Regions from separate parts of the Pantoea eucrina genome, predicted to be linked through region 2. Evidence: predicted binding sites of a transcription regulator. Region 2 holds the regulator's gene; each other region holds the start of a gene.
What was found. The regulator CRP, encoded in region 2, controls carbon source genes, mostly activating them, when cyclic AMP is high. The targets are predictions, from matches to a motif close to ATGTGANNNNNNTCACAT.

Region 1 (7,399 bases), 430 kb from region 2:
CTGCTGTACCACCTGCAGATCGCCCTCAACGTTCAGCTCGCCGCTGCGGATCAGGCCGGTGAGCTGCTGGCGATCGCGCAGTTTAGGCAACGTACTCAGGCGCAGGCTGACGCTGCAGTCGCTGCTGTCCTGCCAGTCGCCCAGCACGTCCAGTCGCGTTTCGCTGAAGACCAGCACAAGGGGAAAATCGAGCTCCTGCAGCCGCAGCAGCAGCACCTTACCTGCCAGGCGCTGCCGGGCGGCTTTCAGGCTACGATCGCGATAAAGTACACGATTCAGCGCGGTTTCAAGCGCGCCGGTAATAAGAGGGGTTAGCGTCATGGTCACTCAGAACTTAAAGCCACGATGCAGCGCGACAATGCCGCCAGTCATGTTGTGATACGTGCTGTTTTCAAAACCGGCGTCGTTCATCATCGCTTTCAGGGTCTCCTGATCGGGATGCATACGAATAGATTCAGCCAGATAGCGATAGCTCTCTGCGTCATTCGCCACCAGCTGCCCGATACGCGGCAGAATATGGAATGAATAGGCGTCATACGCCTTGCTCAGCGGATCCAGCACCGGCTTAGAAAACTCCAGCACCAGCAGACGACCGCCCGGCTTCAGCACGCGAAACATTGAAGCCAGCGCTTTCTCTTTTTCCGTGACGTTGCGCAGGCCAAACGAGATGGTGATGCAGTCAAAATAGTTATCCGGGAACGGCAGAGCTTCCGCATTCGCCTGCACATAGCTGACGTTGCCGGTGACCCCAAGATTACGCAGCTTTTCACGGCCCATTTTCAGCATCGAGCTGTTAATATCCGCCAGAACCACCTGCCCGGTTTCACCCACCAGACGGGAAAATTTCGCCGTGAGATCGCCCGTGCCGCCTGCCAGGTCGAGCACGCGCTGACCGCGACGCACGCCGCTGCTGTCAATGGTAAAACGCTTCCATACGCGATGGACGCCGAACGACATCAAATCGTTCATCAGGTCATATTTTGCCGCAACGGAATGAAACACGTCCGCGACTTTATCGGCCTTTTCACTTTTTGCTACGGTCTGGAAGCCAAAGTGAGTAGTTTCCTGCTGTGATTCATCTGCCATCGGTTTTACCTGTTCCACAAATAATTCTCTCCGAAGTGTATCAGAGTCGCGCGATCCGAGCACGTTGCCGCCGGTTATTCATTGATACGGCGCACTTCCGCTGCCGTTTCCGCATCATCCTCTGCCCAGCGCTCATCCGCTTCATCCGGCAGCGCCCGCTGCACCAGCTGCGGATTAATGGGCCGCTTAACTTCGACTCCCAGCGACTTAAACGCCTCGCTCTGGGCGATAAGATTGCCGCGCCCTTCTGCCAGCTTTTTCATCGCCTGCTGATAGCTCTGCTGCGCCTTGTCCAGATTATGTCCGATGCCGCTCATATCATCGACAAACAGCCGCATTTTGTCATAGAGCCGTGCGGCGCGATCGGCAATCCGCTGGGCGTTGCGGCTCTGATGCTCATAGCGCCACAGATTATTGATAGTACGCAGCGCCACCAGCAGCGTAGTCGGACTGACCAGCATGATATTCTGCTGCAGCGCCTCGCTAATCAGCTCAGGCTGCCGATCGATAGCCAGCAAAAACGCCGGCTCCACCGGTATAAACATCAGCACATAATCCAGCGAGCGTAAACCGGGTAATTGTTGATAATCTTTTCGCCCCAGCAGACGAATATGACCGCGCATCGCCGCAACATGGTCCTGAATAGCCAGCTCCCGTGCGGCATCATCCTCAGCGTTAAAGTAGCGCTCATACGCGACCAGCGTCATCTTGGCATCCACCACCACATCTTTGCCCTGCGGCAGCCGGACAATCACGTCGGGCTGCATGCGCCCCTGCTCCAGCGCGATGTTCACCTGGGTTTCATACTCATACCCCTCACGCAGGCCGGACGCTTCCAGTACCCGACTGAGCACCACTTCGCCCCAGTTACCCTGAATCTTGTTGTCGCCTTTCAGCGCTTTGGTCAGGTTTAACGCCTCCTGCGCCATTTGTGCATTGAGCTGCTGCAGCTGGCGGATCTCATACGTTAACGTATGACGCTCACGCGCCTCCTGACCAAAACTCTCATTGACCTGACGGCGAAAGCCATCCAGCTGATCGCGCAGCGGCGCAATCAGGCTGTTAAGACTCTGACGATTTTGCTCATCAACACGGCGACCGCTGTTTTCAAAAATGCGGTTCGCAAGATTCTCAAACTGGGCGCTCAGACGCTGCTCGCTGCTGGTCAGCAGCCGCTGCTTCTCTTCAGCGGCAAAGCGCGTCTCCTCCAGCCGGATAGTCACCTCGCGCAGCTCCGCTTCCTGTGCGCTGTTGACCTCCAGCTGATTACGCAGCTCGCGGCTGAGCTGTTCACTTTCAGCACGCCAGTAATCCAGCTGCTGCAGGCGCTCCTGCGCCCCGCTCAGGGTGCCATGCAGCTGCCGCAGCTCCTGTTCACGCTGCCGGAGCTGCAGCTGCAGCTGTTCCTGCTCGCGCTGCTGACGCTGCTGCGCCGCTTCCAGCAGGCGATGCTCCGCGGTCAGGCTGGCATGCTGCTGACCGGCACGCAGCTGCGCCAGCAGCCAGCCGATACCCAGACCGGCCAGTGCCAGTACAAGCGTAATAATAAGTTGCTGATCCATGATCCCCCCGCCCCTCGCGATGCTCAGGGGAAAGGTAAAGTTGGCCTGGAGGAATGTCTACTGAAATCTCTGACCGCCAGCCCGCAGGACCTCAGCAGGCTCTGACCGTGAGTTCGCCCGCTTTCCAGGCGTCGATCAGAAAAAACGGCATCGGCAGCACCCATTCACTCTCATTCACCACGCGCGCCGGATAACACCAGCTCTGGCCGCCGCAGGCGAGTTCAACCTGCTGCGTACCGTTGCAGGGGGCAGTAGCCTTACCGGTCATGCTGGCATAGCCGGCGTTACTGCCGACATGAAAATGTTCCGTTTGCCAGCGAACGGGGGCGTGAGCAGGCCACGGCTGCGCCTGATGAAAATGAAAAAGATCATCATGACTGAGCAGGCTGGCACGAACGGTGGGCCACAGTGCCACTTTGAGGAAATATTGATCGGTAAAGCGCTGACTGCCAGTGTAGCGCGCCATAAAGTCGCGCATCTGCTGCGCAAGATTGCGGACGACGCCGTGACAGCCGCCCCACATTCCGGCCAGCAGCAGTTCGGTATGGGTAAAGTAGTCACGCATATGATGAAACCAGAACGGCGAGTCGAGCCAGGCCTGCACGGCCGCAGCTTCGCGCTCTGACAGCAGCGAGTCGGCGTCGCGAATGATAAAGCGCCTGACCATGGGGTCATCCATCACCAGAAAACGCCAGAGCGTAGGCTGAATCTCATTTTCGTGTGACATATCAACCAGCTGTGCGCCAGCGTGCTGCAGGCGCTGCCAGACATGCTGCGGCACGCTTTTATCCAGATAGACGCGACACTGCCATGCCGGATAGAGCTCGCGCGCGACCTCAACGTTTTTAATCAGCGTTTCGCAGTATCGCGGCTGATTGCCATACAGGCTGAACGCAATACTGTTTTCCGCCGGGTTGTGCGGGTTAAACGCCGGCGGCGCATCAGCCGGAAACGGGTGCTTTTGTCCGGCAGAAAAGCGGGCATCAGAGTGCATCAGCGAAGCCAGACCGTAGCGTGCCACCTCATCCGGCTTATCCAGCCAGCCGCAGACCTCGGTCAGGCCATCCAGCCAGGTTTCCGAAGCCTGTGCACGCTGTGCGTCAGGCGCCTGGCAGATTTTCTGATAGATTTTGTACGATTTTTTATAGTCGCCGGTGCGCATCAGCGTCAGTGCATAGTCGCTGAGCACCTGCATATGGTTCGGCATTACCCGCAATACCGCTTCACAGCACTGACGCGCCTGCGCGTAGTCGCCGTCGGCCATCGCCTGGCGAAACTGCGCGGCGGCGTGTTCAACGCGCGCCTGCGCAGCAGCGGGATGATTGACAGCGGCGGAACGGGGAGCGGAGAAGGTTTTGCGCATAAAAGGGATCCCAGAGTTCGCTGAATAGGTGCGCATCCTGATTCGTCAGCGGCTGAGTTCCCTGTAAGGCGGGTCCCGCATCCATTGCCAACTGGCGCACTACAGTAAGCGACGCGCGGCTTCCACCACAATTTTCACAGCGTCGCTCTCGGTCTGCTTCATGGTTGCCGCGTCCGGGATCTCTTTTTGCGTACGGTTCACAATGACGCCCGCCACCATGCCGGCACGCAGTCCCTGACTGGCGCACATGGTTAACAGTGTAGCGGATTCCATCTCATAGTTAAGTACGCCCATCGCCTGCCACTCCTGCATGGAGCCCTGGAAGCGATTGACCACGCGACCTGAGAAGGTGTCATAACGCTCCTGCCCCGGATAGAAGGTGTCAGAAGAGGCAGTGATGCCGATATGGGTACGCGCGCCGCACTCTTCTGCCGCCGCGACCAGCGCCGTGGTACAGGCAAAATCGGCCACGGCCGGAAATTCCATCGGAGCAAAGTGCAGGCTGGCGCCATCCAGGCGTACTGAGGCGGTCGTCACCAGCACGTCACCGACGTTAATGTGCGGCTGAATGGCACCGGTGGTGCCGACGCGCAGGAAGGTACGGACGCCGAGCTGTGCCAGCTCCTCTACCGCAATCGAGGTTGAAGGACCACCGATACCGGTTGAGCAGACCACTACCGGCTTGCCGTCGATCTCCGCCAGCCAGGTGGTAAATTCACGATGCGACGCCAGATGCTGCGGATTCTCCATCAGCGCAGCGATTTTTTTCACCCGCTCCGGGTCGCCCGGGACGATCGCCAGCGTAGCGCCTTTCAGATCAGCTTTAGTGATACCAAGGTGGAAAACGTCAGACTGGGTCATATCAGACTCCTGCTAATTAAGTAGTGTGACGCGCACTCTACGTGAGGCTGCGCGACAAATATGTGATATCTCTCACTTCAAATAATGAAAGTTACATTACCAACCGCACTATTTGTGATTTTTGTCACAATATAACGCGCCGTTTCACACATTTATCCGGCACGGTGCTGCGTAAGCTTCAGCGGCAATGTTAATACAGAAGCCGCATCTGAGAATCTGTTCCTTTTATCCTGTAACCATCCGGCCATCATGACCAGGCTATAGTTACCTGATTGCGCACCTGCCAGCACGGAGAGAACCATGAAAACCACAGAAAATATGGCACAAGAATCGACCCCGGGTGGCTTCGCCCCAGCGGCGCAGCCCGCCGCCAGCAGCACAATCATTACCCAAAGCGATGCGATTCATTGTGGCGAGACCTCTATTCCCAGCCAGGGTGAAAATCTGCCCGCCTGGTACGCACGACCTGAATCATTCAGCGGTACGCTGCCGGTGGTACTGGTGGTTCAGGAGATTTTCGGCGTACATGAGCATATCCGCGATCTGTGTCGCCGTCTGGCACTGGAGGGCTACCTCGCAGTGGCGCCGGAACTCTATTTCCGCGAAGGCGATCCGCAGGAGTATCACGATATCCCGACGCTGCTCAGCGAGCTGGTGAGCAAAGTGCCCGACAGCCAGGTGCTTGCCGATCTCGATCATGCGGCAAACTGGGCTGCACGGCACGGTGGTGATATTCGTCGTCTGGCGATTACCGGCTTCTGCTGGGGCGGGCGTATCAGCTGGCTGTTTGCCGCACACAATCCTCAGGTGCGTGCCGCAGCCGCCTGGTATGGCCGCCTGGAAGGGGAAAAAACGTTAAAGCAGCAGAAGCATCCGATTGATGTCGCCGTCGATCTGAACGCGCCGGTGCTCGGCCTGTATGGCGGGCAGGATGAGGGTATTCCGCTGGAGAGCATCGATAAAATGCGTCAGGCGCTGCATGCCGCCAATGCCACAGCGGAAATTGTGGTCTATCCGGATGCCGGTCATGCCTTTAACGCCGATTATCGTCCGGGCTACCATGCGGAGTCGGCCCGGGATGGCTGGCAGCGTATGCTGGCGTGGTTTAAACAGTATGGGGTAGCCCCGACCGCATAACATAATCCGGGGCGCTGTGGCGCCCTTTTTTGTGCACGTTCTGCTTTTAACGCCCGCGTATGCTGCTTTCAGCGCGCAGCAGCTCACCTCATTTAGCCATCCAGATGTTTACACCGCCACAATCTGCGGGTAGTGTATAGCTTACCGCGTCATCCGTTTTGTCCCGCTGTGAAGGATTCTCATGATCGAACTCAAACACCTGCGAACGCTGCAGGCGTTACACAACACCGGCTCGCTCGCCGCCGCTGCGGCGCAGCTGCACCAGACGCAGTCTGCGTTATCGCATCAGTTCAGCGATCTGGAGCAGCGCCTTGGCTTCCGGCTGTTTGTGCGTAAAAGCCAGCCGCTGCGCTTTACGCCGCAGGGTGAGATTTTACTGCAGCTGGCAGAGCAGGTACTGCCGCAGATCCAGCAGGCGCTGCAGGCATGTCATGAGCCGCAGCAGCAGGCCACGCTGCGCATCGCTATTGAATGCCACAGCTGTATTCAGTGGCTGACGCCTGCGCTGAATAACTTTCGCAAGAGCTGGCCGCAGGTGGTGATGGATTTTAAATCCGGCGTCACTTTTGATCCGCAGCCGGCGCTGCAGCAGGGCGAGCTTGATGTGGTACTGACCTCGGATATTCTGCCGCGCAGCGGGCTGTTTTATACGCCGATGTTTGATTTTGAGATGCGGCTGGTGCTGGCACCCGATCATCCGCTGGCGCAGCGCACGCATATTACGCCGCAGGATTTCGCTGATGAAGTTCTGATGATCTACCCGGTACAGCGCCAGCGGCTGGATGTCTGGCGTCACTTTCTGCAGCCCGCCGGCGTCAGCCCGGCGCTGAAAAGCGTGGACAATACGCTGCTGCTGATTCAGATGGTTTCGGCGCAGATGGGGATCGCCGCTTTGCCACACTGGGTGGTTGAGAACTTTGAAAAGCAGGGGCTGGTCGTCACCAAAACGCTGGGCGACGGTCTCTGGAGCCGGCTCTACGCCGCTGTACGCGAAGGCGAACAGCGTCAGCCGGTACTGGAAGCCTTTGTGCGTTTTGCCCGTCAGCACGCCTGCGATCACCTGCCGTTTGTGCGCGACGCCTCGCAGCCCGGCGCGGTATTACCCGGCGCATCCTGATAGTCCGGTGCGGCGTGCGCGCTCCGCGCTGTTATCCCCGCCCCGCCTGCACTATAATGCGCCGCCTTTACTGCATACCCGGAGAGTTTCACCATGACCAATAACGATGTTCTGCGCAGCGTGCGCTATATGCTTGATCTGAGCGATAGCAAAGTGGTGGAGATTTTTGCCCTTGCGAGAAGCGATGTGCCGCTGGAGGATGTGCAGGCCTGGCTGAAAAAAGAGGATGACGCCGCGTTTCGCAAACTGCCTGATGTACTGATGGGCTATTTC
Region 2 (7,399 bases):
TCCCGTTTAACGATCTGGCGGCGGTAAAAGCCGTGATTGATGATCATACCTGCGCGATCGTTGTTGAACCGATTCAGGGTGAGGGCGGCGTGATGCCGGCAACGCCGGAATTTATGCAGGGACTGCGTGCGCTGTGCGATGAGCATAACGCGCTGCTGGTGCTGGATGAAGTACAGAGCGGCATGGGGCGCAGCGGCAAGCTGTTCAGCTATGAACACTACGGTATTCAGCCTGACATTCTTACGACGGCGAAAGCGCTGGGCGGCGGCTTCCCGGTGAGCGCGATGCTGACCACGCATGAGATCGCTTCCGTCATGGCGCCCGGCGTACATGGCACTACCTACGGCGGCAATCCGCTCGCCTGCGCGATTGCAGAAACCGCGCTGGATATCATTAACACGCCGGCGGTGCTGGCTGGGGTGGAGGCGCGGCGGCAGCAGTTTACCGACGCGCTGAGGGCGCTGGATAGTGAGCTGGATATCTTTAGCGAAATTCGCGGAAAGGGTCTGCTGATGGGCGCGGTACTGAAACCGGAACATGCCAGTAAAGCCCGCGATATTCTCAATGCAGCAGCGGCAGAAGGCGTGATGATCCTGACCGCCGGCAGCGATGTGATCCGCTTTGTGCCGTCGCTGGTTATCACTCCGGAGGAGATCGACGCCGGAATGACGCGCTTTGCGGCCGCGCTGCGCAGGGTTATTGCCGCCTGACTATCCTTTCGGACGAATAGCCCGCAGCCAGCGGCCATGATGCGGTCGCTGGCTCCATGCCAGAGAGGAGATGGTGTGCATGACGCTGAGATTCTGCAAAATGCGTTTAACATGCTGCTCGACAATCGTCACCGGCCCCTCATGCAGGTTTCCCGGCGCCTCCATAACGTTGCTCTCACTGCCCGGTCCGTCGTAGGTCAGCCGCTGCTGACAGCGCTGCAGGGCAATTTCGCACGACTGCAGATAGCGCTCTGCCAGAGCCGGGGTCAGCATGGTGTGCTCACGCGCCAGAATAGTCATGGCGTTAATATGCTCTACGATAAACTGACTGTGCGTGACCCACAGCCGCATATCCTTCAGATACTGCGCGTTAAAACCAGGCTCGCTGGTCGCCTGATTCAGCGCATTAAACAGCGCGTTATGCGCCTGGTTAACCTTTACCCGCTGGTAAGCCAGTTTTTCCGGCGCGTGATCCGGCCCCAGCAGCATGCGCAGCGCCTCCTGATACGCTTCCAGCGCATCGTGCGCATTCTGGCGCAGCAGACCACTCTGCCACTGCGGCCATAGCCAGATCATACCGGCGAAGGCGATCAGACAGCCCATCAGCGTATCCATCATCCGCGGCAGCAGGAACTGAGCACCATTCAGCGACAGCAGCTGCAGCGAGTAGACCGCCGTCACGGTGAAGCCAATCATCGACCAGCCATAATATTTGCGCGTCACCAGATAACTGGCCAGCGTGATTGCCAGCATAAACAGCAGCGCGATCGATTCCGGTACGGCGAAACGCAGCGATGCGGCGGCAATCAGCAGCCCGGCAAAGGTGCCGAGCGCCCGGTGCTGAATGCGCACGCGCGTGGCGCTGTAGCCATTCTGGCTGACAAACATAATGGTCATCAGGATCCAGTAGGGCTTGGGAATATTAAAAAACAGCGCAACAGAGCTGCCAAACATCAGCATAACGGCAAAGCGGGCCGCGCTGCGCAGCGCGCCGGACCTGAACGATAGATAGCTGCGCAGGGCGGGCAGCAGCGGCAGGCGCCGCTGGCGATCGGCCATCAGATCGCGCGTATAGAGCGGTTTCTGGGTGCGCAGCACGCGGGCGATGCGGCTGAAATGATAAAGGCAGAAGTGGCCAACCGGATTATCCGGATGCTGCCGCGCAATTTTTTCCAGCGCGCCGAGCGGCTTTTCCATCTGAAAGCGGGCGGGCAGCTGGTGATAGAGAATGGCATCGGCCAGCAGCCTGAGCTGTGCCGAAATGGTTTTTGCATTCCAGCGGATAACCGCTTCCGCATGACTCTGTTCTACCAGCTTTTGCACTTTCTCCGGCTGGTGCAGGCTGACAGCGATATGCTCCTGCAGATCCAGCGCCACCTGAAAAGCGCGCGTCAGCCGCTTATGGCTGTTATCGCGGCTGGCAGAAAGCATATGCATCTGCTGATAGCAGGTGGTGATCAGGTCAACCGCTTTCTGCTGGCGCGCCAGCAGCGGCGGCAGCGCTTTTTCCGGATCGGTCAGCTGTGTCAGCAGGGTATATTTGGCATCGCAGTAGTCAGCCAGCTCACGATAGAGCAGGCTCAGCGTTTCACGCATCGGCTGCTCTTTCCACAGCCAGTACCAGAACCAGTTAAACAGGCCATACCAGAACGTGCCGCCAATATAGAGCAGCGGCGGCACCCAGATCGGCATACGCCCCACCAGGCTCAGCGTAAAGATCGCTGCAATCAGCGTGCCGGGCAGCAGACGCCCGTGCAGCGGACTGATTTCGCCCGTCACGCCAATCAGCAGCGGCAGCACCAGCATAATAAGCGGCAGCGGAACCGCGGCGTTGGTGAGGTACTGGATCAGAAAACTGCCGGTGGCGAAAAGCGTACCGCCCACGATCAGGCGTTTGAAAAAGCGTTTATGCGGCGTATCAAGGCCGGCAATATTGCAGCAGGCGGGTACCAGCGAGAACAGCAGGCCTTTTTGCAGATCGCCACACAGCCATCCCAGCGCGACAGGCAGGCACAGCACCAGCGTCTGACGCAGAGCGTAATTGACTTCGGGATGATAGATGATTCGGCGCCACATCAGCTTATCGCAAACAGAAACGGCGTGATGGTGTCATCACGCCGTGGGGGGTGAAACAGCTTAGCGGGTGCCGTAAACGACGATGGTTTTACCGTGTGCGGAGATCAGGTTCTGATCTTCCAGCATTTTCAGGATGCGACCAACGGTTTCCCGTGAGCAACCCACGATCTGACCAATCTCCTGACGGGTAATTTTAATCTGCATACCGTCGGGGTGGGTCATGGCATCCGGCTGTTTAGCCAGATTAAGCAGCGTCTGCGCAATGCGGCCGGTAACATCCAGGAAAGCCAGGTTACCCACCTTTTCTGATGTCACCTGCAGGCGACGTGCCATCTGCGCCGACAGGCGCATCAAAATATCCGGGTTAACCTGAATCAGCTGACGAAATTTTTTGTAGGAAATTTCAGCAACTTCGCAGGCTGTTTTCGCACGCACCCAGGCACTGCGCTCCTGGCCCTCTTCAAACAGGCCGAGTTCGCCGATGAAATCTCCCTGATTCAGATAGGAGAGGATCATCTCTTTGCCTTCTTCATCTTTAATCAGTACCGCAACGGAACCTTTAACGATGTAGTAGAGCGTTTCTGCTTTTTCACCCTGATGGATCAGCGTGCTTTTGGATGGATATTTGTGAATATGGCAATGGGACAGGAACCATTCGAGTGTAGGGTCTGTTTGCGGTTTGCCGAGAACCATTCGCTATTATCCTCTATTGTAATCGTGCCCAAAACACAGGGGCATTCATTCCCTGTCAGGCGATGAAATCGTCCAGCGCGTCCTGTTAATAAAAATTATCCGGGCGGATGTGTAAGCTCTGCTTTTGATTCTGCCCGTCCTCATCAGCCACGACGAAGAAATTTTCAGCTCTGTTTGTAGCACAGCTTTTGCAGGCTGTCTTGTGTTGTCTCGCTTCAGCAGGCGGGCGATTGCTGTTTGCCGGATGAACGCGTACTCTGGCGCAAAACGCCGCTTCAGGAGAAAGAATAATGCAGGCACGTGTGAAATGGGTGGAAGGGCTGACCTTTCTCGGAGAATCCTCATCAGGACATCAGTTATTAATGGACGGGAATTCAGGCGATAAAGCGCCAAGCCCGATGGAGATGGTACTGATGGCCGCCGGCGGCTGTAGCGCGATTGATGTGGTCTCGATTCTGCAAAAAGGGCGTAATGACGTGGCTGACTGCGAGGTCAAACTGACTTCAGAACGGCGCGAAGAAGCACCACGTATTTTTACACAGATTAACCTGCACTTTATCGTCAGCGGCAAAGCGCTGAGCGAGAAAGCGGTGGCGCGGGCGGTTGACCTGTCGGCAGAAAAATATTGCTCGGTGGCGATCATGCTCGGCAAAGGGGTGGAGATCACCCACAGCCATGAGGTAGTTGAGCTGTAACAGCTGCCGGTGCGCATACCTCGCTACCCGTGAAACAGGCTTTGCAGGGTCGCCATTTATGGCGACCGATGCCACGTCGTCTGGCAGACATGGCCTCTACTCTATCCGTTTTCCTTCAATCAGCCGCTGCACCAGTGGCATCATGATCAGCTCCATCGCCAGTCCCATTTTGCCGCCCGGTACCACCAGCGTATTCATATGCGAAATAAACGATCCCTGAATCATCGCCAGCAGATAGGGGAAAGCGATACCTTCCAGGCCGCGAAAATGGATCACCACAAAACTCTCATCCAGTGAGGGGATCTCGCGCGCCGCGAACGGGTTAGAGGTATCAACTGTCGGTACCCGCTGAAAGTTAAGGTGCGTGCGCGAAAACTGCGGCGTGATGTAGTTGATATAATCTTCCATCGACCGTACCACGGAGTCCATCACCGCTTCGCGCGAATGGCCCCGTTCGCTGGTATCGCGTACCAGTTTCTGTATCCACTCAAGATTGACGATCGGCACCACGCCCACCAGCAGATCAACATGCTCCGCCACGTTATGCTGCTGCGTAACCACTCCGCCGTGCAGTCCCTCATAAAACAGCACATCAGTATTCTCCGGCAGCGGCTGCCAGGGAGTAAAGGTGCCCGGCACCTGATTCCACGGCACGGCCTCGTCATAGGTGTGCAGGTATTTGCGCGACTCTCCTATGCCGCTTTCGCCATAGCGCCGGAACGTCTGCTCCAGCAGGCCAAAGTCATTGGCGTCCGGACCAAAATAGCTGATGTGACGACCCAGATCGCGTGCTTTGCGGATCGCCATATCCATTTCCGGCCGGGTATAGCGATGAAAACTGTCGCCTTCTACTTCGGCTGCATGCAGCCCCAGCTGCTGAAAAATTTTACGGAACGCAAGGCTGGTTGTCGTGGTACCGGCGCCGCTGGAGCCGGTAACGGCGATAACGGGGTGTCTGGCTGACATACGGGTGCTCCCTGTGAGGTCGGGCGATGAGCATTGTTACCATGAATTATCCGGCAGTGCATCAGCCGCGAAACTCGCGCCGCGGCATAATATTGACCGTTTCATGCAGCTCAGACCAGACCAGCACCACCTCGCCCTGCTGCAGCTGGCGGCGCACGTCGGCTACCTTCTGCGCCAGGCTGCGCTCCTGCTCACCGTAGTCAGTGCCTTCGCGCAGAACAAAACTTTCAATCAGGTTTTCCAGCGTTGTTACATCCAGTTCCTGCCACGGAATAATCACAATTGCCCATCCAGATAAGTTGAGAGCCACTCCGGCACGCGCTGCTCCAGCCACATATGCGGTTGAAGCAGGCTGCCGCCGACAAAGCCAACGTGTCCACCCTGCTGCGTCAGCTGATACTCAATTGTGGCAGACAATTGCTGCGGCTGCGGGATCACCGCATCTGTCATAAAGGGATCGTCTTTGGCGTGGATGATCAGCATCGGCTTGCGCACGCCGGTTAACAGCGGCAGGCCGCTGGCGCGCTGATAATAATCGCTGGCGTCAAGAAAGCCGTGCGCCCGGGCGGTGATCGCATCGTCAAATTCGCGCAGGCGGCGAAACGCGCGCAGCTGCAGTACATCAACCGGCAGCGTGCCGGGCCAGGCGCGCAGTTTGCGCAGCGCATTCTTTTTCAGCTGCGTCAGCAGATAGTGCTGGTAGAAGCGGGAGAAGCCGATATCGAGCTTTTCACTGCAGGGGGCGAGCGCCAGCGGCGCTGATATCGCCACGGCCGCATCCAGCGGTGCCTCATTGCCCTGCAGGCCCAGTAAACAGGCGAGCATGTTACCGCCCAGCGACACACCTACCGCAGCTGTCGGCACGCTGCCCCATTCACGCCGCAGCCAGTGCAGGAAATAGGTCGCGTCTTCTGTTTCACCGGAGTGATAGATGCGCTGCAGCCGGTTAGGTTCGCCGCTGCAGCCGCGAAAGTGCATCACCACGCCAAGCCAGCCGCGCGCTTTGCACGCCTGCATCAGGCCGTGTGCATAAGGGCTGCGAAAATGGCCTTCGAGCCCGTGGAACATCACCATGCGCGGTTTGTGTCGCGCGCCGGCCGGATCTTCGCTCCAGGCGAGATCGACAAAGTCGCCATCCGGCAGCTCCAGCCGCTGCCAGTGTGGTTTAAGCGTGACGCGACGCCGTAGCAGGCGCGGCAGCAGGGTCTGCAAATGCGCATTGCCGAAGCCGCGCAGCGGAATAAAGGGATTGCCGGTGGGGCAATCTAAATAACCAGGGATAGTGCTTGTCTGATGCATAACTCGCTGATAGCTTCGATGGGTTGTCTGCTTTTAAGGATGAGGAGCATCCGGATACTCATGGAACTCAGTCTTTTTTTGTCGATGTTAGGTTTTCTCTGGGTCGCGGCCATCACGCCGGGGCCCAATAATATGTTACTTACGGCCTCAGGTGCTAATTTTGGCTTTCTGCGCACGCTACCGCTGCTTATTGGTATCATGCTGGGTATGCAGGTGATGTTGCTGATGGTGGCATTTGGCATTGGCGGACTGATCCTGCTCTATCCGTCGCTGCATCTGGTACTGAAGATTGCCGGCAGTCTCTATCTGCTCTGGCTGGCGTGGAAAATCGCGACGGCCGCCTATGAGACGCTGGAAACCGAAGACCGTTCGGTAAAGCAGATGCCGTTCTGGCAGGGCGGACTGCTGCAACTGATCAATCCTAAAGCCTGGCTGATGGCGCTGGGGGCGATAGCGAGTTTCAGCCTGGCAGGAGCTGCCTATCAGCACTCTGTGGTTGCGATCAGCATGGGCATGGCGCTGGTGAATCTGGTATCCGGCCTGATCTGGATGGGATTTGGTTCACTGATTGGCCGCCTGCTGCATAGCCCGCGTGCCTGGAAGCTGTTCAACCTCGCGATGGGCGCACTGACCGCTGCCTGTGTGCTGCTGATCTGGCGCTAGATTAGCTGGATGCGCGCTCCAGACGCTGCCAGGGCAGGACTTCATGCACAATGGCAGCATGCGGCTGGCGAATGCGGTTCAGCAGCAGCTGTACGCTGCGGGCGCCCATCTGATTCATCGGCTGCGCAATGGTGGTCAGCGGCGGATTCAGGCTGCTGGTAAACGGAATACCGTCAAAACCTACCACGGCCAGATCCTCCGGAACGCGCAGTCCCGCTTCGAGCGCGGCGTGAATAACGCCAACGGCCAGCACATCTGACACGGTAAAAATGGCATCGGGCGGAGAGGGCTGTGCCA
Region 3 (7,399 bases), 1.3 Mb from region 2:
ATCATCTTCTCACTCAATGACCACAGCTGCTATGACGACATTGACTACGCCTTTTCCGACCCGTACGCCTGTTTCACTGATCCTCTCCGTGGTACTGCACGGGTCCGTTATTGCCGGCATTCTCTATGCCTCGTGGCATCAGTCCCGTGAGCTGCCTGCCGCGTCTCAGCCTATCGCCATCACCATGGTCGCGCCTGAGGTGCAGCCGGAACCTGCGCCGGCTGTGGTAGCACCGGCACCGCAACCTGAGCCTGAACCCGAGCCGCAGGCCGCCCCGGAGCCGCCAAAAACGGAGCCGGTTCCTATTGCAAAACCGGAGCCAAAGCCGAAACCTAAGCCGAAGCCAAAACCAAAAGCAGAAAAAAAACCGGCGCCAGCCCCCCGTCAGCCGGCACCGGACCGGGCCGATCCGTTCAGGCAGGAGACCGCAGCAGCTCAGCCCCGGCCCGCCACTGCACCAAAAGCGGCCACTGCTCCGGCACCGGTTAAAGCGAGCGGACCGAAAGCGCTCAGCATCAGCAAACCAGCCTATCCGGCACGCGCGGCCGCGCTGCGTATTGAGGGTAATGTACGGGTGAAATTTGATGTCGACAGTGACGGCCGGGTTGGCAACGTCACTATTCTTTCGGCACAGCCGCGCAATATGTTCGAGCGCAGCGTCAGGGATCAGGTTAAAAAGTGGCGCTACCAGCCGGGCCAGCCGGGCCAGGGCATCACCATGAATATTGTTTTCCGTATTAACGGCGGCGCGAAGATCGAGTAGGGCGCAGAGCAGAGCGGCCGAAAAAGCCGCTCTGCTTTTCATCACTCAGTGGCTGCGGTTAGCGCGATCTGCCGGCAGCGGACGCGACTTGCCGCTGTTGTCTACTGCGACGTAAACGAACACCGCTTCGGTGGCGCAGTAGGTCTGGCCTATCGGCTCAGATGAAACCTTTTTAATCCACACCTCAACGTTGATAGTCATTGAGCTGTTTCCGGTGCGCAGGCAGTGCGCATGGCAGCTGACCACATCGCCTACCGCGACCGGCTTCAGAAAACTCATGCCGTCGACCCGAACCGTGACCACGCGACCTTCAGCGATCTCTTTTGCCAGAATTGCACCGCCCATGTCCATCTGCGACATCAGCCAGCCGCCAAAAATATCGCCGTTGGCATTGGTGTCGGCTGGCATAGCCAGCGTACGCAAAACCATTTCGCCCGTGGGCTGCTTATGCTTCTCGTTCATTGCTCAGTTCTTCTGCAGGTGAAAAAAAGCCCGGCTGGCCGGGCGATGGAAAGACTATTTTGATTCCTGCTGGGGCATCTGCCGCCAGATATAGAGCCCGCTCAGCAGGGTAAACAGCAGCGTCAGCCCTGTCAGGCCAAACACTTTAAAGTTCACCCATACCGGCTGTGGCAACCAGAACGCAACATAGATGTTGGCAAGGCCGCATAGCAGAAAGAACAGCGCCCAGGCGATGTTGAGCCGGCGCCAGACCGTGGCAGGCAGCTGCAGCTCTTTTCCCAGCATGGTCTGGATCAGGGGCTGCTGCATGAACCACTGGCTGTAGAGCAGTGCGAGCGCAAACAGCGAATAGATTACGGTGACCTTCCACTTGATGAATTCATCATTATGAAACACCAGCGTTAGGGTGCCGAACACCGCCACCAGGACAAAGGTAAACAGGGTCATCTTTTCCAGCTTGCGATAGAGCACCCAGCTCACTACCAGCGCCAGGCCGGTAGCCACCACCAGCGCGCCCGATGCAACGTAGATGTCGTAGAGTTTGTAAAAAACAAAGAAAACGACCAGGGGGAGAAAGTCGAGTAACTGCTTCATAGCGTTTCCAGTCCGGACAGTAGCCTGTGGTTATAGCGCTCAGCGGAGCGCCGTAACCCTTAACGTAACAGCATATAGAGCCGATACAAATAAATAATCAAAACGGCAGAAACCAGATTGCCCAGCGCGTTAAGCACCACGGAGGCAATATTGGCGGGCAATACCGTCAGCGAAGAGAAAAAGAACATCAGAATAATTTTTGCCAGCAGCCACAGCAGAATAGCGGGTGCAATCAGGCGAATATTTTTCCACGCCAGGCGCAGGCTGGCGCGCATGGCACCGATTACGCCCATTTTTTCACTGACCAGCATCACCGGCGCCAGAGAGAGCAAGATAGCGAGCACGATGCCAGGCACCATCAGCACCATAAAGCCAAGCTGCACCAGCAGCGTGATCAAAAAGGTCTGCAGCAGCAGCTTAGGCAGCAGCGGTGCAGCGGTACCGATAGCGCGCAGGGCACTGACGCGCTGACCGCTGGAGACCAGCGGGATCAGGCAAAGCATGCCGCCGAGCAGCAGCGTATTACCAATCAGCGCCGCCAGGGTTCCTGCTGCGGAAGCGCGCAGCAGTATACGCTGCTGATCCGGAGACATATTCTGTACCAGTTCAAACAGGGAGGATGCGCTGCTGTCACTCTGACTCAGCAGCGACAGCTGCTCATCATCAGGCGTTAACGCATGCCCGATAATCACGGTAATGAATGAGGTCAGCAGCGCCATCAGCATTATAGTGACCAGCTGATGGCGCAAAAAATTTCCTGTGTCACGGTATAACGAGCTTGCCGTGATAGACATGTACACTCCTTGAAAAAAACCGGGTTAATTAACCCGGCGATTGTACATGCTAAGCGGTCAGGCTGGCACCCGGAATACCATAACTTTCTGTCATGTCAGGTAAAGAAGGGTGAAAAAGGGCAGGTAATCCATGGCGGGCGCGGGCACGGTCGCAGGCTTCGTTAACGACGCCATTTTCCCCGGACATCGCAAATTCACGGCAGGGAGAGGGGCGCTGCTCATAGATACCGCAGGAGACGCAGCTACCGGGCTCGCCCTGCAGAGCAACGCAGCGCGGTGTGCGATCGCCGGTGCCGCGCATATTGCGCATCAGCAGGTTTAGCGGCTCGGTGAGTTCGGCTGGCACTGCGCCACCGGCATCATCGGCTTCAGCCCAGTAAAAGGAAACGCGAAAATAGGCGCAGCAGGCGCCACAGGTCATACAAGGGTTAGTTATATCGCTCATCTGATCGCCCGCCACTCCTGAGGCATCGAACCAAAATCACTCGGGATCAGCAAAGTAATCACGTTATGAAACTTCAGCAACCTGTTTTTGATCTTTTTTCGCGCTGGCAAATTTGATCTGTGTCAATTCATTGTTAACTAAGCATTTATTCTGCCAGCCAGTTAATGAAATCTGCGCTGAAAACCGTTACATCTGTGCCGCGAAAAATTTTAATTCAGGCAAAGGAGTGATGATGAAACTGGCAAAATGCGCACTGTTCCTGGCGATGGCGATACCACAGCTGGCGCTGGCTCATCAGGCGGGTGACTTTTTTATGCGCGCCGGTACGGCAACGGTCCGTCCGACAGAGGGGTCAGATAATGTGCTGAACATGGGTGAATTCAGCGTCGATAATGATACGCAGCTGGGGCTGACATTCACCTGGATGGCAACCGACCATATCGGAATTGAGCTGCTGGCTGCCACGCCGTTTCGTCATAAAGTCGGTCTTGGTCCGACCGGTAACCTGGCCACGGTGCGTCAGCTGCCGCCCACGCTGATGGCGCAATACTATTTCCTCGACAGTAACAGTGCGGTACGTCCTTATGCGGGCGTTGGCATCAATTACACCACCTTTTTTGACGCAAAGCTGAATCAGACCGCCAGGGATGCACAGCTCAGCGATTTGAGCGTTAAAGACTCCTGGGGCATTGCGGGTCAGGTGGGGCTCGATTATCAGATTAACCGTGACTGGATGCTGAATGCTTCGCTGTGGTACATGGATATTGATACTGAAGTGAAATTCAGACATCAGGGCGTACAGCAGAATATTAATACGCGTATCGATCCGTTTGTCTTTTTCTTTGGTGCAGGCTATCGCTTCTGAGGCAGAAGAAGGGCGACCTGCCGGCCGCCCTTTTGGTATTACTTGATCTGCATATTATTAACAACAGACTTCACGCCTGCCACGCTGCGCGTAACGGAAACGGCGCGGTTAGCCATCTGTGGCGAGCTGACAAACCCGCTCAGCTGAACCTTACCTTTGAACGTTTCAACATTGATTTCTGTAGATTTCAGCGCTTCATCATTCAGCAGCTGCGCTTTTACTTTCGTGGTGATGACGGTGTCATCAATATAACCGCCGGTGCCTTCTTTGGTTGGCGTTGGCGCACAGGCGCTCAGTGTCAGTGCCACAAATGCAGCCATAAAAATTCCCGCAACGACCTTGAACAATTTCATTTGGTTATCTCCCTGTCATAGATGGATTCACACCGTAACGCAACGGCGCATTTAAGTGTGGGTCGGCCCTGAATAATCGGCAACCTGCTGGCAGAGAAAAAGTGAAAAAAGCTGGCGCTCAGGCAGAAAGGATGGGGGTGGCGGAAAAAAGAGTGTGGCCCCGTCGGAGTGACGGAGCCACAGCGATTAGCGGGTGGCCGCTTTCAGGCCGCTGACAAAGGCTTTCAGCTCACGCAGCAGCGTTGCCGGGTCGCGCTGATTTTTCTCAATGATGCGTACAATGGCGGAACCGGAGATCGCTCCCGCTGCGCCTGCAGCAATCGCTTCACGTACCTGCTCCGGCTCGGAGATGCCGAACCCCTGCAGGGCAGGCGGCGCCTGAAACTCACGCAGTTTATCAATCAGATGGTGAAGCGGCTGACTGGCGCGGTTTTCAGCACCGGTCACCCCTGCGCGCGACAGCAGATAAGTGTAACCGCGGCCATGCTGAGCCAGTTCACGCAGCAGGTCATCGCTGGCATTAGGCGGGCAGATAAAAATCGGCGCAATGTTGTGACGCAGCGCAGCCTGGCGGAAGGGGGCTGACTCTTCAACTGGCACATCAGCGACCAGTACCGAGTCGACGCCCGCGGCGGCACACTGCGCATAGAACGTATCGATGCCGCGGCTGAACACCAGATTAGCGTACATCAGTAAACCAATGGGCAGATCGGGGTATTTCTGCCGCACTACCTGCAGCATTTCAAAGCATTGCGCCACCGTGGTGCCGGCCGCAAAAGCCCGCAGCGTGGCGCTCTGAATGGTGGGTCCATCTGCCAGCGGATCGGAGAAAGGGATCCCCAGCTCCAGCGCATCAGCGCCGCCTTCAACCAGCGTATCGATAATCTGCAGTGAGAGCTCCGGAGAGGGATCGCCCAGCGTAACAAAAGGGACAAACGCGCCTTCCTGACGCGCTGACAGGCGTGAAAACAGCTGATTATAACGCTCCATCAAATCTCTCCTTTCGCTTTAAGCAGATCGTGAACCGTGAAAATATCTTTATCGCCGCGACCGGAAAGGTTAACCACCAGCAGCTGCTCTTTTTCCGGATTTGCCCGCATCATTTTCAGCGCATGGGCCAGCGCATGAGACGATTCCAGGGCCGGAATAATCCCTTCTGCGCGGCACAGCGTTTTAAACGCGTCGAGCGCTTCATCATCGGTAATGGAGACATACTCTGCGCGCCCGATGCTGTTCAGATGCGCGTGCTGCGGACCAACTGACGGAAAGTCGAGGCCGGCGGAGATAGAATAAGACTCTTCAATCTGGCCCTCTTCGGTCTGCATCATTGGCGCTTTCATACCAAAATAGATACCAACCCGGCCGTGCTTCAGTGGCGCGCCGTGCTCGCCGCTTTCAATACCGTGGCCAGCGGGTTCAATACCAATCAGGCCCACGCTGCTCTCTTCAATGAAATCAGCAAACATGCCAATCGCATTGGAGCCGCCGCCTACGCACGCCAGCACGGCATCGGGCAGGCGGCCTTCCGCTTCGAGGATCTGCGCTTTGGTCTCTTCGCCGATCATACGCTGGAATTCGCGCACGATGGTCGGGAAGGGGTGCGGACCTGCTGCGGTTCCCAGCATATAGTGTGCGGTCTCATAGCTGCCTGACCAGTCGCGCAGCGCCTCGTTACAGGCATCTTTCAGCGTAGCTGAGCCGCTGTGAACCGGGATCACTTCCGCGCCCATCAACCGCATCCGGAACACATTGGGAGACTGACGCTCAACATCTTTCGCCCCCATATAAATACGGCACTTCATGCCGAGCAGCGCGCAGGCGAGCGCGGAGGCGACACCATGCTGGCCGGCGCCGGTTTCCGCAATGATCTCATTTTTCCCCATTCGCTTTGCCAGCAGCGCCTGACCCAGTACCTGATTGGTTTTATGCGCGCCGCCATGCAGCAGATCTTCGCGCTTCAGATAGAGGCGGGTTTTCGTCCCCTGAGTCAGATTACGGCACAGGGTCAGCGCCGTCGGACGACCAGCGTAATTTTTCAGCAGATCGGTAAACTCCTGCTGAAACTCAGGATCGCGCTGCGCTTCAACAAAAGCAGCTTCCAGCTGGCGCAGAGCCGGCATCAGGATTTGCGGAACGTACTGGCCGCCAAATTCACCAAAATAGGGATTCAATAACGTCGACATAATTGATCTTTCCTCAACGGCCCGCACTGGCGGGCCAGCAACATTAGTAAGCGCGTAATGTGGTAAATACCGCAGCAATTTTGCCGGCATCTTTTATGCCAGGGGCGGACTCCACGCCGGAGTTAAAATCAAGACCAGCGCAGCCCAGCTGGGCTGCCGTCACGCAGTTATCAGCGGCGAGACCGCCAGCCAGCAGCACGTTGTCCAGCGACTTTCCCTGCAGCAGCGACCAGTCAAACTGCTGCCCGCTGCCGCCCTGGCCATTATCAAACACGTAGCGATCAACGTGCGGCCAGTCGCGCGCCGGCAGGCTCTCTTTGACACTCAGCGCTTTCCAGATTTGCGTCTGTGGCGGCAGCGCCTGACGCAGCGTGGCAACATAGTCGCGATCTTCGGCGCCATGCAACTGCACTGCTGCCAGATTCAGCTCTACCGCCAACGTGACAACGTCACCAACCGGCGCATTACGAAACACGCCCACATAGCGCAGCGGCGCTGCGGCCATCACGCGGTGTGCCTGGACAGTATCGATTTTGCGCGGTGAGCCTTCAGCAAAAATCAGGCCGCCATACAGGGCTCCCGCTTCACTGGCGGCGCGCGCCGCTTCCGGCTGCGTCAGGCCGCACACTTTATTATCACCCAGCAGCACGCGACGTACCGCAGCTGCCAGGTCAGCCTCTTCCATCAGCGCCGAGCCGATGAGAAAACCGTTAGCAAAGCGGCTCAGCTCACGCACCTGCGCATAATTATGAATACCGGATTCACTGATGACCGTGACGCCGTGACTGAGGCGCGGTGCCAGCTCGCGGGTGCGGTTAAGATCGATCGAAAGATCGCGCAGGTCGCGGTTGTTGATGCCCACCACCTGAGCGTCGAGGGCAATCGCCCGTTCCAGCTCCGCCTCATTGCTGACTTCGGTCAGGATGCCCATGTTCAGGCT
Region 4 (7,399 bases), 580 kb from region 2:
TGATCCCGGTCACATTCCGCATAAAAATATTAAAACCAGCGACAAATAACCGAATGTTATTTATCGATCATATCGCTTTTTATCTTACATAGTTTAAAGCTCATTACGTTTTTGGGCGGGAAAATTCCTGGATAAATTAAATCATAAATTGTTTATCCCACGCGACGCGCCGATTTTTAAGCGCAACCGTCAGGGCCAGGATAAATGAGAGGGGAAAAGTGGTGCAGCCGGAGGAGATGTTCAGTTGTGCTAACTAAAAACAACTGTGATTTAAGGCCAGCAACAGCGGCATTAATGCAATAAACGAAGCGCCAATCTCACCGCAATGAGATTGGGCAACGTCTAAATGGCTTAAACTACAAGACTTTTGCTGGTGTGAATCAATTTTACCGCAAAAAAAGAAGCATTTTCCTGCCATTACTCATCAGGAAAAAGAGGTGCGAATTGTTATATTGTGAACGCCGGATTAAATGATCTTCATCTCTTCTGGTAAGAACAAATCTCAGCATTTAGTCAAATAACAGCGGCCTTACAACTATTAGCGATTTTCTGATCCTGACGGATAGTGGTAAACGCTGCGGCTGATGTCGAGCAAACGACAGCTGCGGCGGGTTCCAATATCAAAGGTTGTCTGCAAAAAGTTGACTGCCTGACGCTTTTCATTGGTGGTAAAGAAGTTTTTGAGCACGCTCTGCAGCATCTCTTTATCGGAACTCAGCGTTTGCAGTTCGCGGGTAAGGTTCTGTAGTTTGTCCTCTAACTCTTTGATCTTTCTTCCTTCTTCAGAAGAAAGGCCTGAAAATTTCTTCTTCCAGCTGTAGAAGGTAGCCTCTGAAATGCCGAGCTCTTCACAAATCTCCCTGACTTTTACTCCTGTTTCAGAAGCTTTAATGGCATTTGTGATTTGCTCTTCGCTATATCGTGACTTTCTCATAAATGCTCTTACCTTTCTTATCAATTAGTGGATGAGAATTACTGTATTAATATCTGGTACTGCAAAAACGGTATTAATGCAGTATTAAAGTGCGCGATTTGAATTGCGAGGGATAAATTAAGATATTTAGAATAAATATCATCATGGGATAAATCTTATTTTATTATGAATGCCAATGAACATCTTCCTGGCATTGGCTTTTTGATATAGATTCATTCCATCCCAAATGCAGAAAAATACGACAAACATTGGATATTCGGTACAGCTTTCTTGCAAAAAAGAGAGGGCGTGCCAGTAAACTTTTGTCTCGAATTCGGGTTGAAATCGTTTACATCCGCTGAAATTCGCACCAGATTTAATCAGAATTTTCCTGAATTTCTCTTCTAAATCCTGACGCGAGTCTCATTTTTCGGACCAGCCTGGTTTGAAGTTATTAATTTTTGTCAGGCCCACTGAGCGCTTGTTAATTCATTTCAAGGACGTTTTACCGCAAGGCAGTTGCTGTAAGTAATACTAAGGACCAGTCAATGAAATTGAGCGTAATGTCTAATGCCGTCTGGATGATGTCTGAAAAAGTCGTCTCGGTGTTCGGCGTCATCTTTGTCACCTCCTATGTGGCAAAATCGTTTGGCCCGACCATATTTGGCCAGATGGCATTTTCAGCTTCGCTATTCTCCATGGTGCAGACCGTGGCGATTTTCGGTACCGAAACCATCCTGTTTAAGCGCATAAGCAAAAGTGCGCCTAAAGGTCTGCGTCTGATGGCCGTGGCGCGCACCATGCGCCTCGCGCTGCTGCTGCTGACCTCCATTCCGGTCTTGATTTGGGTCTGGTACAACATGCAGGAGAATTTTCTCGCATTTGCACTGGCCTCATTTATCTCCTCGGTATTTGTAACGCAGGACACTTTTAGCGTCTACAACAATGCGCGTCTCGCGTCGCGGCTCAATACGCTGGCTAACTCAGTGGGACTGCTGCTTGGCTTCGCGCTGAGCTTTACCATCGCGTGGCTGCATCTCAATCCGCTGTGGCTGACCGTATCCATCGTGGCGGTAACGCTGGTGCCTTATCTCATCAAGCGCATCAATTTTTACCGTGAGCATCAGGACATTGCGCCGCCGCAGCAGAAACGCACTACCTATCTGCGCTACCTGATGTATGCCGGTCTGCCGCTCGCTATCTCCAGCATTTTTATCTCCGTGCAGGTAAAAGCGGCGCAGATGTTTCTGGCCGGTATCGCTTCCGCCCGCGATCTGGGCCTGTTCGCCGCGGCTAACACCATTTCGGCTTCCTGGATTTTTATCCCGGTTGCCATCATCACTTCCTGCTTTTCGGAAATTTTCCGTGAGCGTGGAGCAGCCGCAATCAAACTCACCGCGCGGCTGAACGGCTATGTCATGGGAGTTTCATTGCTGTTATTGGCGGTGATCGCCATGTTTGGCGAGAAGATTATCATCGCGTTATATGGTCACGAGTACACACAATCGGGAAGTCTCGTTACGTTACTGTCGTTAGCAACCTGCTTTTCGGCAATGGGGACCGTAGCTTACCGCTACATGGTCAAAGAGGGCGGGTTTAACTATCTGCTGAAGAAGATCCTCTGCCTGATGGTTATCAGCCTGCCGCTCTCATGGTGGCTGATCCAGGGGTACGGCATTATGGGTGCCGCCTGGAGCGTCTTCATCACTGAGCTGCTCTCCCTTACCGTAATGAATTACTTCTTTAAAAACGGCGTCATTCAAAAAATTCAGGTTTCCTCACTCAACTACAAAACCTACAAATGAGGTCAGATATGCTCAGGTTGAAAGAAGAACTCAGAAGAAGCGTTCAGTATTTTATCAAGAAGATGCCCTGGGCTACGCAGGATCGCATCTACTACTTCCGTAAATTCCGTAAGCTGCCTAATCTGCGCGAGCCAAAGGTGTTTAACGAGAAGGTGCTGTATCGCAAATTTGTGTATGGCGACTATCAAATCTATGGTCGCCTGTCGGACAAGTATTCAGTACGCGAATACATTGCTGAGAAGGTAGGCAGTGAGTATCTGATCCCGCTGGTTTACGAGACCAGCGATCCGCATTCGCTTCACACCCTGTCGCAGTGGAAGAATACTGTGATCAAGCCTAACCATGGTTCCAACATGGTTGAGATCCTGCTGGAAGAGCCGGATGCGCTGAAGAAGCAGCAGATCATCAGCGACTGTCATCGCTGGCTGAAAACGGACTTCGCTAATGAAGCGCGTGAGATCCACTATCGCTACATCAAGCCGCGGATTCTGGTAGAGCAGTACATTGGCGATGGCAAAAGTGCGCCGATTGACTACAAATTTCACATGTTCAATAAGCGCGATGGCAGTTTTGAATATGTGCTGCAGGTGATCTACAACCGCTGCAACCCGCTGTTGTCGATGAACTTTTACGTCAACAATCTGAACGAGGCGTATCATAAGATCCGCGATACCGGTCTGGATGTTGAGCCTATTCTGCCGCAGCTGCAGAAGGCGCTGGCGCTGAGCAAGACGCTGGCCAGCGATTTCGACTATGTCCGCGTTGACTGGTATATCCACGGTGAAGAGATCTACTTTGGTGAGCTGACCTTCACGCCGGGTGCCGGACTGGTAACGGGTCTGGACCGCGGGCTGGACCAGATGATGGGTGATATGTGGATTCAGGATCGTCGCGGTACGAAGAGACCGGGCGTTTCGGTTGCGGAAGTCGGTATTCCCGCCGTGTTGAAGAAAATTTGATCGCACAGCAATATAAAGAACCCCGCAGCGCGGGGTTTTTTATGCATACTATTCAGGGAATTGGCCACTCAGTCGGCGCCTGACTCATCACATCGATAAAAGCCTGTTTGCCAATCTGCATAAAGTTGTGCACGTTCTCCATGCTCAGCGTAATACCCAGCAGTCCGGTCACAAACCAGCACGACATCCCCACGCCCAGACCGCCACACAGCAGCGCCATAATCGGATGGCTCTTTTGCCGCAGTTTTATTTTCATTGAGCTGGCGAGAAACATCAGAACGGCGCTCAGAATACCCCAGCGCATTACCAGTAAACTGGTTGTTAACGTAGCCATTAACGCAAAACCTCTTCGAATCAGTGATATCCCTGACATTAACCGGACATCACTGACGGCAAAGAGCGCGTCAGGAAACGCTCTCACGTCGGATTGAGTGTGATTTGGATCACATTATATCAGCGGATTTGAATTTTTGAACAAATTTTGTACCCGCGAAGGCGGGCTGGGACGCGCGGCTAAAGCTGGAAGAGAGCGCCTGAAGCAGGCGCGCTGATTACCGGACAGGGCAGCATTCACCGGTGGTGCGCTGGGCGAAGCTGTTCATATTGTCGCTGCAGTCAAAGCTAAGCAGGCGAGGCCGTTGCGCAATCGCCTGACGACGCATGGCGTGACGATACGCCGTAGGCGTCTGCGAAAACTGCCGGCGGAACACGCGCGAAAAGGTTTGCTGCGAATCGTAACCATACTGCATAGCGATATCAAAAACCGGTCGCTGCGTCTGCAGCAGCGCTTCTGCCGCCATCGTCAGACGCCGTTCACGAATATAGCCACCCAGCGTCTGTTTCGTCACGGTACGGAACATACGCTGCAGGTGCCATTTTGAGTAACCCGATTTTGCTGCCACATCATCAATCGACAGTGCTTTATCCAGATTCTGATCGATCCAGTTAGTCAGTGAATGAATGATTTCCTGTTGCATCATAGCCTCATCCTTCTGAAGGGGTATTACCCGGTGAGAAATTCGTACTTTTGATGGTGAGCGAGTATAGTTCCTCAAGTTAACTTGAGGTAAAGGCTGATGGTAAAAAAAGAGCGTAACTATCCAAAGCCGGTGCTGACGCCAGGAGAAGTGGCAAAACGTAGCGGCGTAGCGGTCTCGGCACTGCACTTTTATGAAACCAAAGGATTGATCTCCAGCACCCGTAATAATGGTAATCAGCGACGCTACAGCCGTGACGTACTGCGCCGCGTAGCGATTATTAAAATTGCGCAGCGTATCGGTATTCCGCTGGCGACGGTGAGTGAGAGCCTGATGCATGTCCCGGCGAATAAACGGATGTCGACGCAGGAGTGGGATGCACTGACGCAGCACTGGCGTGAGGAGCTGGATAAACGCATTGAGACGCTGACGCGGCTGCGGAACGATCTGGACGGATGTATTGGCTGTGGCTGTTTGTCGATGCGCGACTGTCCGTTACGCAACCCCGGCGACCGGCTGGCGCAGCAGGGTTCAGGCGCCGTGCTGCTTGACCCGGAGCAGGATGAGCAGGGGCGTTAATCCGCTATACTGGTGCGATACCTTTATCAGCAAGGAGCTGTACATGATCACCGTTCATCATCTGGAAAACTCCCGTTCGCATCGTGTGTTATGGCTGCTGGAAGAGCTGGCGGTGCCGTATCAGATCAAACGTTATCAGCGGGAAAATACGATGCTGGCACCCGATGAGCTGAAAAAGGTGCATCCGCTGGGGAAATCACCGGTAATAACCGATGGCAACCGCGTTATTGCTGAATCCGGCGCCATTCTGGAGTATCTGCAGCTGAAGTATGACAGCGAGCAGCAGCTGACGCTGAGCAATGAAGATGAACAGATTCAGGGACGCTACTGGCTGCATTATGCCGAGGGATCGCTGATGCCGCTGCTGATCATCAAGCTGGTTTTTGCGCAGCTAAGCAAAAAACCGGTTCCCTGGCTGCTGCGCCCGATCGGTGGCGCCATGCGTAAAGGAATGGAGAAAGCCTGGCTGAATAAGCAGCTGGCGTTGCATACCCGCGTGATTGAACAGCATTTAAGTCAGCATGCGTTTTTTGCCGGTTCGCGTTTCAGCATTGCTGATGTTCAGATGAGTTTTCCGCTGCTGGCGCTTCAGATGCGCGGCGGCCTGCACGATCTGCCTGCCACCACCCGCTGGCTGGAAGAGATGCAGCAGCGCGCCGCCTGGCAGCGGGCGCTGAAGCAGGGCGGCCCGATTAAATTCAGCGACTGACGCCGGCCCGGAATCCGGTAATCGTAGGGGGCGCATTAATGCGCCCCGAATTGGTCCGCCGTCACCGCAGGCGTGCTTTCTCCAGTCCGGTGACGATTAACAGTTGAAAACGTCACCCCAAACGCCAGATAATCGCCTGCCATTTTATCTCCCCCTCTTTGACGGGAAGTACATAGCTGCGTAATCGTTTGCGCCTCTTTTCTCTTTGAGAAATCCCCACCAGGGTGATGCGTAAGCGGCAGCTGTGCGGCGACTTACACCTAAAATATGCAGAGGAATAATTATGTCTGGCGACTCACGCCCGGCCAGTGGAAAACTGGACGCCTGGTTCCACATTTCAGCACGCGGCAGCAACGTGCGGCAGGAAGTGCTGGCGGGGCTTACCACCTTCCTGGCCATGGTCTACTCGGTTATTGTGGTACCGGGCATGCTTGGTAAAGCGGGCTTTTCCCCTACGGCGGTATTTGTTGCCACCTGCCTGGTCGCCGGGTTTGGCTCCCTGCTGATGGGACTCTGGGCCAATCTGCCGCTGGCTATCGGCTGTGCTATCTCGCTGACCGCCTTCACTGCATTCAGCCTGGTCCTTGGGCAGCACATCAGCGTACCGGTCGCGCTGGGCGCCGTATTCCTGATGGGATTACTGTTTACGTTTATCTCGGTAACCGGTATCCGCGCCTGGATCTTACGCAATCTGCCGATGGGCGTGGCGCACGGTACCGGGGTTGGTATCGGCCTGTTTTTACTGCTGATTGCAGCAGACGGTATTGGCCTGGTGGTAAAAAACCCGGCCGCAGGCTTGCCGGTGGCGCTGGGCGATTTCACCGCGTTTCCGGTCATCATGTCGCTGGTGGGTCTGGCGGCAATCTTTGGCCTGGAAAAACGCCGCGTACCCGGCGGCATCCTGCTGACTATACTGGCTATCTCACTGATCGGGCTTGTGTTTGATCCGGCGGTGACCTGGCAGGGGCTGTTTGCGATGCCAAGCCTGAAGGATGCCAGCGGTCAGTCAGCGATGTTCAGTCTGGACATCGCAGGCGCGCTGCAGCCAGCCGTACTGCCCAGCGTCCTGGCGCTGGTCATGACGGCGGTATTCGATGCGACCGGCACCATTCGTGCGGTTGCCGGGCAGGCCAATCTGCTGGATAAAGAAGGGCAGATCCTCAATGGCGGCCGGGCGCTGACCAGCGACTCCCTCAGCAGCCTGTTTGCCGGCCTGGTCGGTGCGTCTCCGGCAGCGGTCTATATTGAATCAGCCGCCGGTACGGCAGCGGGCGGCAAAACCGGATTAACCGCTATCGTCGTGGGCGTACTGTTTCTGCTGATGCTGTTTATGTCGCCGCTTGCCGGTCTGGTGCCGGCCTATGCGACCGCGCCGGCGCTGATGTATGTCGGACTACTGATGCTGAGCAATGTGGCAAAAATTGACTTCAGTGATTTTGTTGATGCCATGTCAGGCC

Region 1: udp (uridine phosphorylase) is a predicted target of CRP. The motif match lies at 4,933-4,950, and genes of this name have one in related genera.
Region 3: ompW (outer membrane protein OmpW) is a predicted target of CRP. The motif match lies at 3,169-3,186, and genes of this name have one in related genera.
Region 4: LAC65_RS01245 (YjcB family protein) is a predicted target of CRP. The motif match lies at 4,109-4,126, and genes of this name have one in related genera.

Annotation. Positions count from the first base shown of each region.
Region 1 covers NZ_CP083448.1:127,505-134,903, reverse strand. The annotation lists gene ubiJ (ubiquinone biosynthesis protein UbiJ) at 1-321, opposite strand, end outside; gene ubiE (bifunctional demethylmenaquinone methyltransferase/2-methoxy-6-polyprenyl-1,4-benzoquinol methylase UbiE) at 328-1,086, opposite strand; gene rmuC (DNA recombination protein RmuC) at 1,161-2,648, opposite strand; gene LAC65_RS00590 (tetratricopeptide repeat protein) at 2,740-4,011, opposite strand; gene udp (uridine phosphorylase) at 4,111-4,872, opposite strand; gene LAC65_RS00580 (dienelactone hydrolase family protein) at 5,173-6,009, shown strand; gene metR (HTH-type transcriptional regulator MetR) at 6,191-7,126, shown strand; gene LAC65_RS00570 (YehS family protein) at 7,220-7,399, shown strand, end outside.
Region 2 covers NZ_CP083448.1:3,086,682-3,094,080, reverse strand. The annotation lists gene argD (bifunctional acetylornithine/succinyldiaminopimelate transaminase) at 1-710, shown strand, start outside; gene LAC65_RS14755 (YccS/YhfK family putative transporter) at 711-2,786, opposite strand; gene crp (cAMP-activated global transcriptional regulator CRP) at 2,847-3,479, opposite strand; gene LAC65_RS14745 (OsmC family protein) at 3,770-4,174, shown strand; gene LAC65_RS14740 (phosphoribulokinase) at 4,271-5,140, opposite strand; gene LAC65_RS14735 (YheU family protein) at 5,202-5,420, opposite strand; gene LAC65_RS14730 (hydrolase) at 5,417-6,439, opposite strand; gene LAC65_RS14725 (LysE family translocator) at 6,500-7,102, shown strand; gene LAC65_RS14720 (LacI family DNA-binding transcriptional regulator) at 7,104-7,399, opposite strand, start outside.
Region 3 covers NZ_CP083448.1:1,740,608-1,748,006, reverse strand. The annotation lists gene LAC65_RS08190 (energy transducer TonB) at 32-763, shown strand; gene yciA (acyl-CoA thioester hydrolase YciA) at 809-1,225, opposite strand; gene LAC65_RS08180 (septation protein A) at 1,280-1,819, opposite strand; gene LAC65_RS08175 (YciC family protein) at 1,879-2,613, opposite strand; gene LAC65_RS08170 (YkgJ family cysteine cluster protein) at 2,663-3,058, opposite strand; gene ompW (outer membrane protein OmpW) at 3,291-3,923, shown strand; gene LAC65_RS08160 (BON domain-containing protein) at 3,962-4,276, opposite strand; gene trpA (tryptophan synthase subunit alpha) at 4,463-5,266, opposite strand; gene trpB (tryptophan synthase subunit beta) at 5,266-6,459, opposite strand; gene trpCF (bifunctional indole-3-glycerol-phosphate synthase TrpC/phosphoribosylanthranilate isomerase TrpF) at 6,503-7,399, opposite strand, start outside.
Region 4 covers NZ_CP083448.1:275,140-282,538, forward strand. The annotation lists gene LAC65_RS01230 (transposase) at 539-934, opposite strand; gene LAC65_RS01235 (MATE family efflux transporter) at 1,462-2,718, shown strand; gene LAC65_RS01240 (ATP-grasp fold amidoligase family protein) at 2,727-3,677, shown strand; gene LAC65_RS01245 (YjcB family protein) at 3,730-4,011, opposite strand; gene soxS (superoxide response transcriptional regulator SoxS) at 4,229-4,657, opposite strand; gene soxR (redox-sensitive transcriptional activator SoxR) at 4,754-5,233, shown strand; gene LAC65_RS01260 (glutathione S-transferase family protein) at 5,277-5,942, shown strand; gene LAC65_RS01265 (NCS2 family permease) at 6,226-7,399, shown strand, end outside.